2 linked regions of the Niveibacterium microcysteis genome follow. The protein of the gene in region 1 binds, or shares a complex with, the protein of each later gene. Links are inferred from orthologs where the notes say so. Each region holds a gene or a part of one and is shown in the gene's direction. Other genes may lie near its edges. The genes, in order: fliM and cheY.

What was found.
Region 2: the proteins of fliM (region 1) and cheY are in contact, whole or in part, in a crystal structure (PDB 1F4V), measured with the Escherichia coli proteins. The link is inferred for Niveibacterium microcysteis from one-to-one orthologs.

Annotation. Positions count from the first base shown.
Region 1 is NZ_CP071060.1:2,021,429-2,031,371, reverse strand. The notes cover bases 7,119-9,943. They hold fliM (flagellar motor switch protein FliM), read left to right. Parts: upstream 7,119-7,933; coding sequence 7,934-8,953; downstream 8,954-9,943. Other genes in these bases: fliO (flagellar biosynthetic protein FliO), read left to right, coding at 9,547-9,943; fliN (flagellar motor switch protein FliN), read left to right, coding at 8,946-9,362; JY500_RS09225 (flagellar basal body-associated protein FliL), read left to right, coding at 7,340-7,903; JY500_RS09230 (flagellar hook-length control protein FliK), read left to right, coding at 7,119-7,203. Also shown: JY500_RS09260 (sensor histidine kinase), read right to left, coding at 1-215; flagellar basal-body MS-ring/collar protein FliF, read left to right, coding at 396-2,120; flagellar motor switch protein FliG, read left to right, coding at 2,107-3,105; JY500_RS09245 (FliH/SctL family protein), read left to right, coding at 3,124-3,840; flagellar protein export ATPase FliI, read left to right, coding at 3,840-5,243; flagellar export protein FliJ, read left to right, coding at 5,354-5,863; more of JY500_RS09230, read left to right, coding at 5,932-7,118. UniProt on the Escherichia coli protein: FliM is one of three proteins (FliG, FliN, FliM) that forms the rotor-mounted switch complex (C ring), located at the base of the basal body.
Region 2 is NZ_CP071060.1:2,650,363-2,660,368, reverse strand. The notes cover bases 1-2,888. They hold cheY (chemotaxis response regulator CheY), read left to right. Parts: upstream 1-1,190; coding sequence 1,191-1,586; downstream 1,587-2,888. Other genes in these bases: JY500_RS12080 (chemotaxis protein CheA), read left to right, coding at 2,562-2,888; cheZ (protein phosphatase CheZ), read left to right, coding at 1,663-2,499; JY500_RS12095 (chemotaxis protein), read left to right, coding at 229-1,176; JY500_RS12100 (chemotaxis protein), read left to right, coding at 1-217. Outside these bases: more of JY500_RS12080, read left to right, coding at 2,889-4,517; JY500_RS12075 (DUF3135 domain-containing protein), read left to right, coding at 4,661-4,981; JY500_RS12070 (C40 family peptidase), read right to left, coding at 5,033-5,428; JY500_RS12065 (hypothetical protein), read left to right, coding at 5,764-6,345; JY500_RS12060 (DUF4212 domain-containing protein), read right to left, coding at 6,370-6,645; JY500_RS12055 (PhoH family protein), read right to left, coding at 6,642-8,069; JY500_RS12050 (peroxiredoxin), read right to left, coding at 8,109-8,564; JY500_RS12045 (Mth938-like domain-containing protein), read right to left, coding at 8,644-9,024; JY500_RS12040 (pyridoxal phosphate-dependent aminotransferase), read left to right, coding at 9,135-10,006. UniProt on the Escherichia coli protein: Involved in the transmission of sensory signals from the chemoreceptors to the flagellar motors.

The DNA of each region.
Region 1 (9,943 bases):
GCTGCGTTCACCTGCTCGATGCGCCCCTGCGCATCAAGTAGCACGACGCCGGCGGGCAGCGCCGCGAGCAGCCCGGTCAGGCGCTCGTTCAGGCGTTCAACCTGGCGTTCCAGCCCGGAATAGGCCTGTGTGAGCTGTGCGGAGGCCTCCGAGAACTGGCGGAAGGCCTCGGCGAGCTGTGCGGCATCGAGCGGCGGCTGGATCGTCTCTTGCATGATCTGGTTGAGCGTCTCGGACCCTTTTTCCGGCCCTGCTCGCAGATTAATGGCAGGCGACCGGCAACAAGCGGCGAATAGGCGGCAAAAACTGCCGCTTAAACGGACTTTGCACTTGCGGCAGCGGCAAGACAATGCACCCATCCAGAAAAGGGCCTTTGCGCCCAAGAGGTCAAGATCATGGCCGAAGCCGAACTGACTGCCGACCAGCCCGCGCCGCCCACATCGCCGCTTGAGCTGATCCGCGACAACTTCAACCGCCTCACCGCGCGCCAGAAAATTGCCGGTGCAGCGGCGATTGCCGTTTCGATCGCACTGCTCACCGGCGTCTGGCTGTGGAGCAAGCAACCGAACTACGCGGTGCTGTTCTCCGGGCTGGCCGAGAAGGACGGCGGCGCCATCATTACGGCGCTGCAGGCGCAGAACGTGCCGTTCAAGGTCACCGACAACGGTTCGGCGATCCTGGTGCCGGCGCAGCAAGCCGCGGAATTGCGCCTGCGCATGGCCAGCCAGGGCCTGCCGAAAGGCGGTTCGGTTGGCTTTGAGCTGATGGAAGGCAACCGCATCGGCATTTCGCAGTTCCTCGAACAGGTTAACTACCAGCGCGCCCTCGAAGGCGAACTGGGCCGCACCATCGGCTCGATCAATGCGGTGCAGAACGCGCGTGTGCATCTGGCGATTCCGAAACAGACCGCCTTCCTGCGCGATGAGCAGAAGCCCTCGGCCTCAGTCGTGCTCACGCTGCATGCTGGTCGCGCGCTGGACAACGGCCAGATCGCCGGCATCGTCAATCTGATCTCGGCATCGGTGCCGCAACTGACCGCCTCGGCCGTCAGCGTCATCGATCAGAACGGCAACCTGCTGACGACCAAGGCCGACCCAAGCGGGCTCGATGCCACGCAGATCAAGTATGTACGCGAACTCGAAGATCGCTTCGTGCGCCGCATCGAGAGCATCCTGGAACCGATCGTTGGTCAGGCCAACCTGCGCGCCCAGGTCACCGCGGACGTGGATTTCGATCAGCAGGAACAGACGGCGGAAAGCTACAAGCCGAATCCGAGCCCCAACCAGGCGATCCGCAGCCAGCAGCTCTCGGATAACACCACGATGCAGCCGGCGCCGGCCGGCGTGCCTGGCGCGCTGAGCAACCAACCGCCTGTGCCGGCGACTGCGCCGATCACGACGCCCGCCGCCCCGGGCACACCGGGTGCCGCCAACCAGGCGCAGCCGCTTTCGTCGAGCAAGAACTCGACGACAAACTACGAACTCGACAAGACGGTGCAGCACACCAAGCGCGCGCTGGGCCAGGTTCGTCGCCTCTCGGTCGCGGTGGTCGTGAACCACCGCAGCGAGCGCGACGCCAAAGGCAACGTTCGCACCGTGCCGCTGTCTGAAGCCGAGATGAAGCAGGTCAACGACCTCGTGCGCGAAGCTGTCGGTTACAACGAAACACGCGGCGACACGGTCAACGTGGCCAATGCGCCCTTCACCGAATCGCTGCGCAAGGGCGACGAAGTGCCGTGGTGGAAGGATCCGGAACTGCGCGCGATGGCGCTGGATCTGGCACGCTGGCTCCTGTTGGGCCTGGTTGCAGCCTTCCTGTGGCTGCGCGTGCTGCGGCCGCTGGTCCGTACCGTCGCACCGCCGCCGGTGGTGGCCGAAGGCGCCGAAGCAGGCGAAGAAGGCGGCGAAGAAGAGGAGGAAGGCTACGTGGTCACGCTCAACGAGCAAGGCGAAGTGCCGGACGACCAGTTGCTGCCGCCGGAAGTGCGGATGGAAGAGATCGCGCGCATGAGCTTCGATCGCAAGATCGCGAAGGTGCGCGAGATCGCGGTGAAGAATCCGAAGGTGATCGCAACGCTGATGAAGGAATGGATGGGGAGCCAGCCGAATGAGCGACGCTGAAGAGGGAATCAACAAGGCCGCGTTGCTCCTGCTCACGCTGGGGCCGGACGAGGCGGCGGACATCCTCAAGCACATGTCGCCGCGTGAGGTGCAGAAGCTGGGCCTCGCAATGACCCGGCTGACGCCGCAAGGCCGCGAAGTGATCGAGGCCTTGATCAACGAGGTTGCGATCTACGCCGCGAAGAGTTCGCCGGTGCAGGCCGATGACGAGAAGATCCGCATCATGCTGACCAAGGCACTCGGCGACGAGCGCGCCGCCAACCTGCTCTCGCGCGTGCTGCAGGGCTCGGACACGGCGGGTATCGAGTCGCTCAAGTGGATGGATGCGGCGACTGCGGCTGACCTGATCAAGAACGAACACCCGCAGATCATCGCGACGATCCTGGTGCACCTTGAGTTCGACCACGCTGGCGAGATCCTCAAGCATTTCTCCGAGCGCCAACGCAACGACGTGCTGCTGCGCATCGCAACGCTCGACGGTGTGCAGCCGACTGCGCTGAAGGAACTGAACGAAGCACTCACCCGCGTGCTGTCGGGCTCGACGCAGCTGAAGAAGACGTCGATCGGCGGTGTACGCCATGCGGCGGACATCCTCAACTTTGTCGGCAGTGCGGCGGAGACCGCGATCCTCGACAACGTGCGCGAGTACGACCCGGATCTGGCCCAGCGCATCCTCGACGAAATGTTCGTCTTCGATAACCTGATGGACGTCGACGACCGCGGCATCCAGACGATTCTGCGCGAAGTGCAGTCCGACCAGCTGGTCATCGCACTCAAGGGCGCCAACCCGGAGATGCGCGAGAAGGTGTTCAAGAACATGTCGCAACGTGCGGCGGAAATGCTGCGCGAGGACCTGGAATCGAAGGGCCCAGTTCGCCTCTCGGAGGTCGAAGCCTCGCAGAAGGAAATCCTCAAAATCGCCCGCCGCCTTGCCGAGGAAGGCCAGATCGTCATCGGCGGCAAGGGTGGCGACGACTTCGTCTAAGGCGGAACCGCATAAGCCATGGCAAACGAACTCGTCATCCGCGCCAATCAGGCCACCGGCGCCTACCGCCGCGTGCAGTTCGAGGATTTTGCGGCGCCGCAGGTTCTCGACGAGCCCGAACCAGCGATCGACATGGCGTCAGCGCCGGAGCCCGTCGCCGAGCCGATCATCGAACCGGAGCCGGAGCTTCCCACCGGCCCGATCGAGATCGCACCCGGCGTCCACTTGCCGACGGCCGATGAGGTCGACCAGATTCATCAGGAAGCCTACAAGGCCGGCTACGACATCGGTTACGAAGAAGGCAGCGCACGCGGGCGACTGGAGGCCGCTGAACTGCACCAGTTGCTGGGTCAGTTCAAGGACACGCTTGATCATCTCGACGAGTCGATCGGCGCGGAGATCCTTGCGCTGTCGCTTGAAGTGGCGCGTTTGGTAGTGCGGGAGCAGATCAAGCAAAGGCCCGAGAGCCTGCTGGTCGTGATTCGCGAAGCGCTGGCGCAGTTGCCGCAGCAGCATGCGGTGCTGCATGTGAATTCGGCGGACGATGCGCTGGTACGGCAATACCTCGGCGAACAGCACGCCCACGCGGGTCACCGCATCGTGGAGGACGACTCGGTCGAGCGCGGTGGCTGCCGCATCGAAGTTGCAGGCACGCTGCTCGACGCAACGGTCGCAACGCGCTGGCGCCGGGTGGTCGAGAACCTCTCGCGCGAACATCCGTGGGAGGATGAGTGATGCCGCGCCTCGCCGACTCCTGGCGTGATTATCTGGAAGACTGCCGCAAGATGGCGGCGGTCGCCTCCCCCTACCAGGTCGCCGGCCGCCTGACACGGATCAACGGCCTCGTCATGGAGGCCTCGGGGCTGAAGCTACCACTTGGGTCCGGTTGCCGAATCCTGATCCCGGGCGGCGGGTCGGTGGAAGCCGAAGTCGTCGGCTTTACGGGCGACAAGCTGTACATGATGCCGACCGACGATGTGTTCGGCCTCGCGCCCGGCGCGCAAGTGGTACCCAACGATCCGGCACAGCCCAAGCTGAGCACCTCAGAACGCGTCGAACCCCGGCGCCGCGCGTCGGACCGGGCGAAGCATCTGCCGGTGGGCAATGAACTGCTCGGCCGCGTCGTCGACGGCGCCGGCCGGCCGCTCGATGGTCTCGGGCCGCTCGAAGTGAAGCACACCCGTTCGCTGCAGAGCCGGCCGTTCAACCCGCTGCTCCGCGCCCCGATAGCAGCAAGTCTCGACGTCGGAATCCGCACCATCAACGCGCTGCTGACGATCGGGCGTGGTCAGCGGATGGGTCTGTTCGCAGGCTCTGGCGTCGGCAAATCGGTGCTGATCGGCATGATGGCGCGCTACACCGAGGCCGAAGTCATCGTCGTCGGGCTGATTGGCGAACGGGGCCGCGAGGTCAAGGAGTTCATCGAGCAGAACCTCGGGCCAGAGGGGCGCGCGCGCTCGGTTGTCGTGGCCGCACCGGCAGACACCAGTCCGCTGATGCGGCTGCAAGGGGCGGCCTATGCCACCACGGTGGCAGAACACTTCCGCGATCAGGGCAAGCAAGTGCTCCTGATCATGGACTCGCTGACCCGCTACGCGATGGCACAACGCGAAATCGCGCTGGCGATCGGCGAACCGCCTGTGACGCGCGGCTACCCGCCGTCGGTCTTCGCGCGCTTGCCGGCGTTGGTCGAGCGCGCCGGTAACGGGCCAGAGGGGGGCGGGTCCATCACGGCCTTCTACACCGTGCTGGCCGAAGGCGACGACCAGCAGGATCCGATTGCCGACTCGGCCCGCGCGATCCTCGACGGCCACATCGTGTTGTCCCGCGCACTGGCGGATCAAGGGCACTACCCCGCGATCGACATGGAGCAGTCCATTTCGCGGGCGATGCACAACCTCATCAAGCCTTCGCATTTCGAGCTGGTAAGGCGCTTCAAGCAACTGTTCTCGCGCTATCAGCGCTCGCGCGACCTGATCGCCGTCGGTGCCTATCAAGCCGGGTCGGATGTGCTGCTCGACGAGGCTGTGCGCGCCTATCCGCAGTTGGAAGCCTTCCTCCAGCAAGGCATCAACGAGCGCGCCGGCTATGAGCAAAGCCTGGCTGCCCTGCACACGCTGTTCGGTGTCGAAACCTGATCGCCCGTGATAGCCGGATCAGGTCAAACCGATGCGTGCTTTTGCGCGCGCGGCCTTGTCGGCGTATATATTGAAAGCCGGCACCCCGCCGGATTCGCTGCATCCCGCGCATGTCCAACGCACTGCAAACGCTGATCGAACTTGCCCAGAGCCGCATGGACGATGCGGCCAAGCGCCTTGGCGCACTGCTCGCAAGCGGCCAGGCGCATGAGCAGAAGCTCGAAATCCTCGTCCAGTACCGCGAGGAGTACCACAACCGCTTCCGCGCCGCCGCGCAGACCGGCATCTCGCCCGAAGCCTGGCGCAACTACTCCACCTTCATTGCAAAGCTCGACGAAGCGGTGTTCGAGCAGGAACAGATCGTCGCGCGCGCCCGCGAGCAGGTCGTGGCCGGCAAGCAAGCCTGGGTGGACGAACGCAACCGCAAGAAGGCCTTTGACACCCTCGCCACACGCCAGCAAGCAGTTGCCCTTCGCAAGGAATCGCGGGCCGAACAACGCATTACCGACGAGCATTCGGCCAAGCTCTTTCGAACCAAGCAGGAAGAAGCCCAGGACGATTCCGACAGTACACCGGGCAACGGCTCGATCACGCCCGAAGGGCCCGCGGACCCGACCTGAGCCGCTGGCACGCGCCTTGCTGAAAGCTGGCTGACACAGCCGGCGGCAACCGCCCCGAGGAGCAGAACATGCCAGCAATGAACGTGAGCCCAAGCCCAATGCCCGCCCCGGTGAGCAACACCGCGCCGGCGCAGGCGAATCTGCCGGCAAATGCCGCCGAATCAAGCACCGACAACGGCAAGCCGGCGAACTTCGCCAATGCGCTGGATGGCGCCAAAGCCAAGACGCAAAAGGCGGAGAGCGACAAGGCGAGCGACCGCTCAGACACCGATGCGACGGCGGCCACCGACGATCCGGCGCGGCTCGCGCAAATCGCCGCTGCATTGCTTTCGTCTTTAGCACCGTCGTCAGCCAGTCAAACTGTCGACTCTTCTAACCAGCCCGCGCTTACCGAGGCGGCAGCGAACGGGGTCATAACGTCCGTGGAAGGGCGCTTTCTTCCGCGGCAGAACCAAGTACCAAGCAACGAGGATTCAGTCACACGCGTGAATAGGCTCTCTGGTTCTCCAGGATCAGCGACAGCCGTTGACAGTTTGCCGCTGGACGGCAAAGCGCTGCCGGCTGCGGCAGTTCCTGCCGCGCAAGGCAGCAATGGCGAAACCTCGGCTGACACATCGGACAAGGCCGCTGCGGCGAATGCACTTTTGGCCCAGACCAGCAATCGCACGGCCGCGACAGCGAGCGACGAAAAGCCCAACCCCGCCTTGACCGCGCTTGGCGATTCGGCCAAGCAGCCCATCGCAGCGGTTGTCGCGGAAGCAAGCGGCAAAGCGGCGCAAACCAAGGCTGTCATCGTGGACACGGCAGCTCAGGCAAGTGCCCCGACGCAACCGACGGTGTCACCTTGGGCGGATACGCTCGCCAACCGTACGGCGGAGGCCGCACGCACCGAAGCCCCGCAGTTCCCTGTCCGCACGCCGGTTTCGCAAAGCGGCTGGGCAGACGACGTGGGCAACCGAATGGTGTGGATGGCCGGCAAGGAACTTGGCCGCGCGGAGTTGATCCTCACGCCGCCACACTTGGGCCGCGTCGAGATCACGCTGAACGTAAACGGCGACCAGACCACGGCGCATTTCGTTACTGCTACGCCAGCAGCACGCGAGGCGATCGAACAATCGATCCCACGACTGCGCGAATTGATGACCGACGCTGGGCTCAACCTGGGCCAGGTCAACGTGAGTGCGAACGGCACCAACGATCCGTCGCAGGAACAACGCAGCTGGGGTGGCCCCCAACGCGGCGCGCGCCAGGTCGCGGCGGACGACACGGCCGAGGTTGTAGGCTTGGCCCGCCCGGCCTGGTCGCAGTCAGGCCGCGGCATGGTTGATACGTTTGCCTGAATTACCGGTCCGGAAGGCCTCAGTTCGGCGCTTTGATGGCCGTAGACAGAGGGAATAATCATCCCTAGCGGTACCTCAGTCCGGAAACACTCAGGTACCGTCAGGCCTCACCGACTGATCGAGAAGGATTTCTGTAATGTCCAGCAAGCCCGCCAAACCTGCAGCCGAAGGCGAAGCCGCCCCGAAGAAGAGCAAGAAGATGCTGATCATCATCGTCGCGGCGGTGGTGGGGCTCGCGCTTGCCGGAGGCGGTGCTTTCCTCCTGCTGGGCAAGAAGAAGAAGGCTGCGGCCGAAGGTGAAGAAGCTCAAGCCGACGAGGAAAAACCCGCTGCCCATGCCGATCCGAAGGCACCGCCGGTGTTCGTGCCGCTGGAACCCTTCGTCGTAAACCTGCAGCCGGAAAACGGCGAGCAGTACCTGCAGGTGGTGCTCTCGTTCCGCGTGGCGGACACACACACCGGCGACCAGATCAAGCTGCTGATGCCCGAAATTCGCCATCGCATCCTGATGCTGCTGTCGGGCAAGAAAGCGTCCGAGATCGCCAACCCCGAAGGGCGCGAGGCCCTCGCCGCGGAGATCCGTACGGAGGCGAACACCTCGCTGGGCTATGAGCCGCCCAAGAAGAAGAAAAAAGGCGCTGATCACGACGAGGGCGGGCCGATCGTGTCCGTGCTCTTTACTTCTTTCATCGTCCAGTAAGGACAATACGGGACAGACCGGGACTCGACCATGGCTCAAGACTTTCTCTCGCAGGAAGAGGTCGATGCGCTACTCCGTGGCGTCACCGGTGAAACCGATGAAGTCGACCAGGGCGACACCGACACCAGCGGCATACGCAACTACAACCTTGCGACGCAGGAACGGATTGTTCGTGGGCGCATGCCCACGATGGAGCTCATCAACGAGCGCTTTGCGCGCAACCTGCGCATCGGGCTTTTCAACTACATGCACCGCAACACCGAAGTATCGGTGGGGCCGATCAAGGTGCAGAAGTACAGCGAGTTCGTACGCAACCTGGTGGTGCCGACCAACCTGAACCTGATCATGGTGAAGCCGCTGCGCGGCACCGGCCTGATCGTGTTCGATCCGAACCTGGTGTTCCTCGTGGTGGACAACATGTTCGGCGGCGACGGACGCTTCCACACCCGGGTTGAAGGGCGCGATTTCACTGCGACCGAACAGCGCATCATCCGCGGCTTGTTGCAGGTGGTATTCAGCGAGATGGAAAAGGCCTGGGCGCCGGTGTTCGGCATCCAGTTCGAGTACGTCCGCTCGGAGATGAACCCGCAGTTCGCCAATATCGCGACGCCAAGCGAGATCGTGGTGTCGATGAACTTCGCGCTGGAATTCGGCGGCACGCAGGCGGACATGCACCTGTGCCTGCCCTACTCCACCGTCGAACCGATCCGCGATCTGCTCTACAGCACGATGCAGTCTGACCACCTCACGCAAGACAAGCGGTGGGTTGGCCTGATGACGAAGCAGATCCAGAGCATCGAGCTCGACCTCACGGTGGACCTCGCGAAGACAACGGTCAGGCTCCGCGACGTCGTGCAATTCAAGGTGGGCGACATCATTCCGCTCGACATACCGGAGCTGGTGCAGGGCCATGTGGATGGCGTACCGGCTTTCGAGGGCAAACACGGCATCAGCCACGGCTATCACGCCGTGAGAATCGAACGGCTGGTGCCGCCGGAGGACCGCGAGATCAACCTGATCGCGGCCAAACTGGGAGGCCATGATGGCTGAAGACGAACAAATCAGTGAAGACGACTGGGCAGCCGCAATGCAGGAGCAGGCGGTTGCGGATGCGGCGATGGCCGAACCGCCACCGCCAGAGCCCGCTCGTGCCGCATTTCCGGAATTCGGCGCAGGAGAAAAACCGACGTCGATGAACGACTTCGACATGATTCTGGACATCCCAGTCCAGATCACCGTCGAACTCGGTCGCACGAAACTCTCGATCCGCAACTTGCTGCAGTTGGCCCACGGCTCGGTTGTCGAACTCGATGCGCTGGCGGGCGAACCGATGGATGTGCTGGTCAACGGCACGTTGATCGCGCAGGGCGAAGTGGTCGTGGTCAACGACAAGTTCGGTATCCGTCTCACCGACATCATCACGCCGTCGGAGCGCATGCGTAAGGTTCGCGGCCTCTGACGGTCAGCAAGCAGTCCTGTCCATGATGGGTGCTGGCACGATCTGAACGCCGGCGAACACCCAGGCCAACGGAAAGCGCGCCCGCCAAGCATCGGAATAGGGCCCGCTTTCCCGCGCTAATCCGCGGGCCGGCAATTCTTGCCGGCCGCAAAATGGCATCGCATATCCAGCCGGTGATACCGCGATGTCCAAACCTTCAAGCCTGTCTCTTCCCGCGTTGCTCGCAGCCCTGCTTGCGCCCGCTTCGGCGTCCGCCGCAGTCGCCGATGCAGGTGGCAGTCTGCTGTCGATGCTGTTCGGGCTCGCCGTGGTACTTGCCAGCCTCTACGGCCTGCTGCATGTCGTCAAACGGCTTCAGGCGCGTAGCGGCAGCGGCCAGGCAACGCTGCGCATCATCGGAGGCACCGCGGTCGGGCCACGCGAGCGCGTCGTCTTGGTCGAACTGGGCGAAAAGGTTCTGGTGCTGGGCGTTGCGCCCGGTCGCATCACCGCACTGCAGACACTCGACACCGCCGAGGTCCCTCGCAGTGCGCCGCCTGCCCCGATCGAGGGTGACTTCCAGCGCAAGCTTGCATCCCTGC
Region 2 (10,006 bases), 640 kb from region 1 along the record:
GATGCCGGAAATGGATGGCTACATCCTGACGAAGAAGATCAAGTCGGACCCACGTTTCGAGGGGATACCCATCCTCATGCATTCCTCGCTGTCGGGCATGTCGAACCAGGCGCTCGGCAAATCAGTGGGTGTGGATGCCTACGTTTCCAAGTTTGAGCCGCACCGGCTGGCTGACTCGCTGTTGAAGTACATCGACGGCGACCAGGACATGCTCTGAGGGGAACCGAAATGGACCAGGCACAAAGCAATCTGCTCGATTCGGTTGATGCGCGTACCAAGCTCGCCGGTTCCAACCGGATGGAGATCCTGCTGTTTTCGCTCGGCACGACCGAAACCTTCGGCATCAACGTGTTCAAGGTGCGCGAAGTCTCGAAAACGCCGTTCATCACCAAGGCACCGAATATGCCTGCCGGGGTGGAGGGCCTGATTTCGCTCCGCGGCAACGTCATTCCCGTACTCTCGCTGGGTCGCATCCTTGGCTTGAATGGCCCCGAAGCGGGTCTGGGCGGCTCGATGATGGTGACCGAGTACAGCAAGCGAACGCTCGGGTTCCTCGTCAGCGATGTCGACCGCATCATCCGGGTTGAATGGGACAAGGTTCGCCAGCCGGAGAACGTCTCATCGTCGGCGGTCAGCTTCATCACCGCGATCACCGAACTGCCGGACGGCCGTCTGGTGTCGATCCTGGACGTCGAGACGATCCTCGCGCAAACCTTCGGCGAAGCGCCGATCGGGCAGATCGCCCCGCTTGGAAAAGACGTCGAATCGAACATCTTCTTCGTCGATGACTCGTCGGTTGCTCGCAAGAAGATTGTCGAGGTGCTCGACAAGCTTGGCGTACGCCACAAGCACGCGATGAACGGTTTTGAGGCTTGGACCCGGCTCGAAGGCATGGCCTCCCATGCGCAACTGCAGAAGCGCCGCCTTGCCGATGAACTGAGCCTGATTCTGGTTGACGCGGAAATGCCGGAAATGGACGGCTACGTGCTGACCCGCAATATCAAGAGCGACGTTCGTTTTGAGGGGATCCCGGTGGTCATGCACTCGTCCCTCTCCTCGGAAGCGAATCGAGCAATGGGCAAGTCAGTCGGTGTCGATGCGTATGTGGCAAAGTTCGATGCTGAGGTGCTCGCCGAGACGCTGCGCCCATATCTGATGAAGTCGCACAGGGAATAACCCCGGAGAAAAATATGTCCGATCCCAAGATGAAATTCCTCGTGGTTGATGACTTTTCGACGATGCGTCGCATCGTCCGCAACCTGTTGAAGGAATTGGGCTACACAAACGTCGATGAGGCGGAAGACGGCGCCGTTGCCTTGCAGAAACTGCAAGGCGGTGGATTCGACTTCGTCGTCACCGACTGGAACATGCCCAACATGACCGGCATTGAGTTGCTGCAAGCGATCCGCTCGAGTTCTGCGCTGAAGGATCTGCCCGTTCTGATGATCACGGCAGAGGCCAAGAAGGAAAACATCATCATGGCTGCGCAGGCCGGTGCGAGTGGCTACATCGTGAAGCCTTTCACCGCGGCGACCCTGTCCGAAAAGATGGGGAAGATCTTCGAAAAAATGGGCAAGGCGGGCTAATCCGCGACATGCGTGGTGTGCGGCGCGGCTTTCTTTGCGCTGCGCATTCGGTGTGAAAGACCAACAGGAGCCGGAAATGGCAAAACGGCCAGCGAATGACGGATCAGGTGACAACGACGAACTGCAGGAGCTGTTCGACAGCATCGCGAGCGAGGCCGCAGCGCCCCGTCCGCCTGCCGACGAAGGCGACAGCGACGAATTGCAGCATCTCTTCGACGATGTAGCGTCGAAGTTCAATGCGGGCGGGCAGGACGTTCTTGAGGGCGAGGCGCGCGAGGTACCGGCGGAGCCCTTGACACCGGAGGAGCGCCAGGAATCGGTCTTCACGAAGATCGGCCAGATGACGCGGATGCTGCACGACACCTTGCGCGAGCTGGGTTACGACCGGATGCTGGAGGAAACTGCACGCCAGATCCCCGACGCACGCCAGCGCCTTTCCTACATCGCGACGATGACCGAGCAGGCTGCGAGCCGCGTGCTCAACGCGACCGACATCGCGCAGCCGATCCAGGATCGGCAGGAAGACATGTCGCGTCAGCTGCGCGAACGCTGGGACAAGCTCTACGCGAAGGAGCTGTCGGTCGAAGAGTTCAAGGTCCTTGCTCAGGAGACCCGCGGCTTCCTTGGTCAGGTCGCCGACGACAGCAAACTGGTCAATGAACAGTTGCTCGAAATCATGATGGCGCAGGACTTCCAGGATCTGACCGGTCAGGTGATCAAGAAGATCGTCGACATGGCTGCAGTACTGGAAGAGGGCCTGGTGAACGTGCTGCTGCAGGTGGTGCCGGAGAACAAGCGCTCGTCGGCCAGCGAAGGCCTGCTGAATGGCCCGGTGGTCAGCAGCGAAGGGCGCGAGGATGTCGTGACGAACCAGGAGCAGGTGGACGATCTGCTCGAAAGCCTGGGCTTCTGACAGCGTTGCATGACCGACTTAGAGCCGGACTGGCGTAAGACATCGGTGATTCGGAGCGAGCTATGAGCGATTTTGCGGGGATGGAAGATCTCCTTCAGGACTTCCTGATCGAAGCGGGTGATCTGCTATCAGGCGTCGACAACAAGCTTGTCGATCTTGAGCGCACGCCGAACGACACCGGTTTGCTCAACGAGATCTTCCGCGGCTTCCACACGATCAAGGGTGGTGCCGGGTTCCTCAATGCGACCGAGCTGGTGACCTTGTGCCACCTGACCGAGAACCTGTTCGACAAGTTGCGTAACGCGGAACTCGCGATTACGCCGGATGCGATGGACGTCATCCTCGCCGCGACCGGCGCGGTGCGCGACATGTTCAACGAGCTTGAGCGCGGCCAGCAGCCATCCGCTGCGGACCCGCATTTGATCTCGCAGCTGAAGCTGGCGATTGCTGGGAATCTGGTTGGCGGTGCGGCCAAACCAGCCGCTCCGGCGCCGGCACCGGCTCCCGCGCCGAAGGCCGAGACAGCCTTGGTTCCGGTGGCGCCGGTGGTTGTGCACCATCCGGTTGGCGACGACGGCATCGACTGGTATGCGCTTTACGAAGCCGTGACTGGCGTGCCCTCGTCAGCAGTGGCCCCGGCCGCCGCGCCGGCCGCTGTTGTTACTGTTGCAGATCCTTCGCACGACCTCGACGGCAAATCTGCCGACGAGATCATCAAGGCCGCAATCGGGCGACGTGCCAGCGACAAGCCGGGCTATAGCGGGCCGACTGGCCGGCGCGAGGTTGAGCGCACTCGCGACAACTCGATCCGCGTGGATACTTCTCGCCTCGATCAGGTTTTGAACCTGTCCGGTGAAATCGGGCTCACCAAGAACCGGCTCAACGCACTGCGTTCTGACATTCTGAACGGCCGCAGCGACTCGGAAACGCTGCACGCGTTGGACGTGGCAGTGAGCCAGCTCGATCTGCTGGTTTCTGATCTGCAGAACGCGGTCATGAAGACGCGCATGCAGCCGATCGGCCGTTTGTTCCAGAAATATCCGCGAATCGCCCGCGATCTGGCCCGCAGCCTCGGAAAGGATGTTGAGCTGATGCTCAGCGGCGAGGAAACGGAAATCGACAAAACGATGATCGAGGATCTCTCCGATCCGATCATCCACCTGATCCGCAACGCGGTTGATCACGGTGTCGAGCCGACGCACGAACGTCTCGCGGCAGGGAAATCGGACAAGTCCGTAGTGCGCCTTGAGGCGCGTCAGGAAGGCGACCACATTGTCATCATCGTCGCAGACGATGGGCGTGGCATGAACGCCGAGCGGCTGCGCGCCAAAGCGTTGGAGAAAGGCCTCATCACTGATGAAGAGGCCAACACCATGGATGAACGTCAGAGCTACAACCTGATCTTCCTCCCCGGCTTCTCCACCGCATCGGCTGTGTCGGACGTGTCCGGGCGTGGCGTTGGCATGGATGTGGTGAAGACGAATATCCAGAAGCTCAACGGCACGATCGATATCCGCTCGACGCAAGGCAAGGGCACGACCTTCATCATTTCGCTGCCGCTTACTCTGGCAATTCTGCCGGTGCTTGTGGTGCGCCTTGCGGAGCAGCCTTTCGCCGTGCCCCTGTCGATGGTGCGCGAGATCCTGCCGATCGAAGCACAGCATGTGCAGGAGGTTGGTGGCCGCGCGACGATGGTGGTGCGTGGCGAAGTGCTGCCGATCTACACGCTATCTGGCCTGCTGGGCTGGCCGCAGGAGCACGTCGCCGAGTACGGCGTACTCATGCAGACGGCCGAGCGCAACTACGTGCTGGCGATCGACTCGTTCGCGGGCCGGGAAGACGCGGTGATCAAGTCGCTTGATGCCTTCCGTCCGAAGGGCGTGGCGGGCGTGACGACGCTGTCGAACGGGCAGATCGTGCTCATTCTCGATATGAAAGAGCTACTCGGCAGCTCGTCGGATCAAGGCGGCACGACCCGAAAGGCGCTGTTGCGGGATCGTTTGCCGGTCGCCGCATGACGGATCGCTTGTCAGGGTTTTGAACCGTCGGGCCCACCTTGGTGGGCCCGTCCTTTTTGTGGTGCTTGGTGCACGATTGGCTGTTGGTTCTGTGCGGCGCAGGGCGTAGGATGACATTCCATCCCGTCGTCGGAGCCATCGCCATGACCGACACCGAATTTCGTCATCTCAAGGTTTTGGCGCAGACCGACGTTGCCGGCTTCGTGGCGGCAAGGCGAGAGTTGATCGAGCGCATGATCAGTGGCACTGATCCCGAGCGCCAGGCCAAGCTTTGGCAGTTGCAGGATGAGATAGAGCTGATGCGCGCCACGACACCGAACGCCGATCAGGTGACACAGCGGCTTGCCCAGATGATTTCAGAGCGGCTTGATGCCCTTGACCTTGCCTTCTCGCGGCTGCCTACGGCCGCGGAACCTATCGGCGAGACGGTCAATACGGCGCACGGGGCCAAGCATCAGATGTGACCGCTGTTGCCGAGCGGCAGCGTGGCGATACGGTCGCCACGTTAATTCCAATCAGCGGATATTGGTTTCGGCCGAGCGCAATTCAGGCTGGTCTACGACCCGACGGGCGCCGTTGAAGCGCGTGCGCCAGTAGTCGTCAGACATGCTCTCCACGCGCACCTTGCCGCCAGCCGACGGCGAATGGAGAAAGCGGTTGTCGCCAAGGTAAATGCCGACGTGTGAGAAGGTACGACGCATGGTGTTGAAGAACACCAGATCGCCCGGCTTGAGCTCGGAAGGATTGATCCGCTCGCCGGTATTGGCCATTTCCTTGGCCGTACGGGGCAGATTCAGACCGAGCGCATCCATGAACACGCGGCGAACCAAGCCACTGCAGTCAAATCCGGTCTCGGCCGAGTTGCCACCGAAACGGTAGCGGATACCAAGGTATTGAAGGCCGGAATTCATCAGGTCACCGGCGCCGCGCGATGCGCGATCGAGGAGCGACTCCGAGTGCGCCACAATCGACTCTGAGGTCAATGCAGCCGGCGCACCCGGAACGTGCTCCGGCGGCTCCGCGGCAAGCGCTTGTCCGGCAAAGATCGCCAGACATGCAATACAGAGTGTTGTTTTTATGCGCATCACGCGACTATAACTTGGCAGGTGTGACCGGTAAACCCTTGATTTTGTGTTGACGTGTACCTAGATGTTACCGTTGGTCGCGGATTGCCGGCTAAATCAAGGCATTCCGTTGGAATACCCATAAAATCCCGCCCATTGTCTCGCCGCCTGGGTCCCCCGCCATGAAGGTGTTTTCTTACCTGCTATTTCTCGGCTTCGTTGTGCTTGGTGTCTGGTCTGTACGCCGCTGCATGCGCGCGATCCAGGTATCACGCATGCATGCGTCGTCGAGGGAAGAGCAGTTCCTCCTCGCCGCATCGGCCGACCTCGGTGGACCGAACAAAGCGCCGGATGCCGCGCCGAATACCGTGCAGCCTCCCAAGACGAATAAGGCAAGTCCGATGGAAACGGAACTGCTTGCACGGGAAGAGCGGCTTGTTTACCTGCTCTTGAAGGTTGCGCTCCCCGAATTTGAAGTGCTGACCCACGTTAGCAGCGCAAAGCTCTTGCCCCGCGGGGAGCATCTTGGGCTGGCTGTGCTGGACTTCGTTGTTTGCCGAAAGGACTTCCGGCCTGTGGCCGTCGTGGTCCTCGACCGAGCAGGTGAGCCGTCACATCCGGCTCGCTCGCGTGCCCTGGCGGAACTGGCGGGCACGGGCGTGAAGCTCGCCCACTGGCGGGTGGAGCAATTGCCTGGCCGCACGGCGGTTCGCAATTGGGTGCTGGACGATGCCGTCCCCGGTGAGCGTCGCTTCGCTGCCTAAGTGATCTGAGGGCGACGAAGGGGCTTATTCGTCCCGCGCGTCTTTGTACCGCTGATCGAGGCGATTCATGGCCCAAGTGTGCACGCCCACAATCGCCAGGTAGATCAACAGCGCGCCCTGCGCTGCGAAATAAAAGCCAAGCGGAAACCCGAGAAATTCCCATTCGTTCAAGCGCTCGGGCATGAAGCTGGTTACCAGCGTTACAACAAACCATACCGCCAGTAGCGCCAGCGTCAGCGCGAGCGTGCGCCTCCAATGGCGCCGCGCCGCGGCGGAGTCCGGGCGCGGCGCGTCACTCACAGAACTTCCCCTGCCCAGTCGGCAAGCCGCGAGCGCTCGCCTCGCTGCAAGGTGATATGGCCGCTATGAGCCCAGCCCTTGAAGCGATCCACCACGTAGGTCAGGCCTGAGCTCCCCTCGGTCAGATACGGCGTATCGATCTGCGCGATGTTGCCGAGGCAGACCACCTTGGTGCCTGGGCCGGCACGTGTGATCAGCGTCTTCATCTGTTTGGGCGTTAGGTTCTGCGCTTCGTCGATGATCAGGAATTTGTTGATGAAGGTGCGACCCCGCATGAAGTTGAGGCTCTTAATCTTGATCCGGGTACGGATGAGATCGCGTGTCGCGGCGCGCCCCCATTCGCCACCATAGTGGCCACCCTCTTCGGCGTTGCCGTTGAGCACATCAAGGTTGTCCTCGAGCGCGCCCATCCATGGCGCCATCTTTTCTTCCTCGGTGCCAGGTAGAAAACCAATGTCCTCACCAACCGGCACGGTCACGCGCGTCATGATGATTTCGCTGTAGCGCTTGGTTTCCAGCACCTGAGTCAGGCTCGCCGCGAGCGTGAGCAGCGTCTTGCCAGTGCCAGCCTGGCCGAGCAGCGAGACGAAATCTACGTCCGGGTTCATCAGCAGATTCAGCGCGAAATTCTGTTCCCGGTTTCGTGCCGTGATGCCCCAGACGTTGTTCTTCTGATGCGAGAAGTCGATCAGCGTTTCAAGGACGACGGTCGGCCCAGTCCTTTCCTTTACCAGTGCGTAGAGCGGCCGTTCGCCTTCCTGATACACAAATTCGTTGACGACCAACTCCGCGGAAAGCGGACCACGCAGCTTGTAAAACGTGCGGCCGTTCTCCTTCCACGACTCCATGTCCTTGCCATGCGTATCCCAGAAATCCGCGGGCAACTCTCTGACGCCGGTGTAGAGCAGGTCGGTGTCTTCCAGGACTTTGTCGTTGAAGTAGTCCTGTGCATCGAGCCCCATAGCGCGGGCTTTGATGCGCATGTTGATGTCTTTCGACACCAGGATGACTGGCCGCTTCGGGAACTTGGTCGCCAAGTAATGAACGACCGCCAGAATCTGGTTGTCGGCCTTGGCTGTCGGTACGTTCACCGGCAGTTGGATCGGAATCGCCTCGGTTTGCAGGAAAAGGCGGCCGGTTGCGAGTTCTCGCGACGGTTCCGTCAGTTCGATGCCGGTCTCGATGCCGTCGGGTGCGGAGGTCACGATGTCATCCATCATGCGGCTCGCTTGGCGCGCGTTGCGCGCCACCTCGGACATGCCTTTTTTGTGGGCGTCGAGTTCTTCCAGTGTCTGAATGGGAATGAAGATGTCGTGTTCTTCGAACCGGTATAGACAGTTCGGGTCGTGCATTAAGACGTTGGTGTCTAGCACGAAGAGCTTCGTCTTGGCGGCTGTGCTGGCTGGCTGGCGTTTTGCGTTCATGAGCTAGAGCTTCCGCGTAAGTTCGAAAGACAGAAGGGGTCAGAGCGACGTGACGAAGTCGAGCACTTCCTGCGCGTGACCGGGAACCTTGACGCCGCGCCACTCGCGGCAGATCTCTCCTTTCGCATTGATGACGAAGGTGCTGCGTTCGATGCCGCGGACCTGCTTGCCGTACATGTTCTTCAGCTTCATGACGCCAAACGCCTCACACAGCGTCTCGTCCGGGTCGGACAGCAGGTCGAACGGGAATTCTTTCTTGCTCTTGAAATTCTCATGCGACTTGATGCTGTCGCGTGAAACCCCAAGAACCATGGCGCCACGCTTCACGAACTCATCGTGCAGGTCGCGAAAGTTCTCGCCCTCGGTTGTGCAGCCGGGCGTGTTGTCTTTGGGGTAGAAGTAGAGCACCACTGTGTGACCGGCAAGATCAGCGAGACTGATCGTCTTGCCGCCGGTCGCGGGGAGGGAGAATTCGGGCGCTTTCGATCCTGTCATCGCGGTCTCCATGGGTGGATTCCGCACCAGAGTAGCCGAGCCGGATCGTGCCCCGCAAATGGCCGAAAAACGTATGTCGCTAAGCTGCTGATTCAATGATCATTGCCGCGATCACCTTACGGCCCTCCGCGGCGAGGATATTGTAGGTCCGACATGCTGCCGCGGTGTCCATGATCTCGAAACCACGCTGCGCGTCGATCAAAGGCCTGAGCATTTGGGGCGACGGAAAGCGCTGCCGCTGGCCGGTGCCAATCAGGGTAATGACTGCCTCGTGGTCTGCGAGGGCGGCAAAGTCGTCAATCGTGAGCGATTCGAAGCGATCCTTGCCCCACGCGGTGTCCAGCAGCTGGGGGCCGACAACCAGGCTCGCTGTATATCGCTGACCGTTGATGGCGATGAAGCCCGCTCCGTGCGCAGTCACGACGTTGGTTCCAGCCGACAGATCGAGGTTGAGTTTCATCGTTTGTTGCACCGCGATTGCGGCAGTGGTGAGGCTTGGCTACGATTATAACCTTTTGATTTGCCGCGCCTTGGCGTTCAGTCGAGGGCGGATGACGCTTGGAGAAGACTATGACTGCGGGAAATCTGTTGCGGATTACGGGCGAACACGGACTTGAGCCGGTGGCCGCCGCCCGCGCCGCGCGCCCGCTTCACAAGTCGGCGAAGCTCTCCAACGTGTGCTACGACATCCGCGGCCCGGTGTTGGCGCGTGCACGGCAAATGGAGGAAGAGGGGCAGAAGATCATCAAGCTGAACATTGGCAATCTTGCCCCGTTCGGCCTGCTGCCCCCTGATGAGATCGTGCAGGACATGATCCGTAACCTGCCGGACGCCGCGGGTTACACCGATTCCAAGGGTCTGTTCGCGCCGCGCAAGGCGATCGTGCATTACACGCAGGAAAAGGCCATCACTGGTGTCACGGTGGACGACGTGTACATCGGTAATGGCGCGTCTGAACTGATTGTAATGAGCATGCAGGCGCTCCTGAACTCAGGTGACGAGGTGCTCCTGCCGGCGCCCGACTACCCGCTCTATACCGCCGCGGTGAGCCTGTCGGGTGGTACGCCGCGGCATTACCTGTGTGATGAGGCATCGGGTTGGCTGCCTGACCTCGACGATATCCGCCGCAAGATCACGCCCAACACCAAGGGCATCGTGGTGATCAATCCGAATAACCCGACGGGGGCGCTGTATCCGGTTGAAACGCTGCAAGCCATTGTCGACATCGCCCGCGAGCATGGCCTGATCGTGTTCGCCGATGAGATCTACGACAAGACGCTCTTTGACGGCGAAGTACATACCAGCATCGCGTCACTGGCCGACGATGTGCTCTTCGTGACCTTCAACGGCCTCTCGAAGAACTACCGTTCCTGCGGCTATCGTGCCGGCTGGATGGTCGTATCGGGCGACAAGCGCCGTGCGGGGGACTATATCGAGGGGCT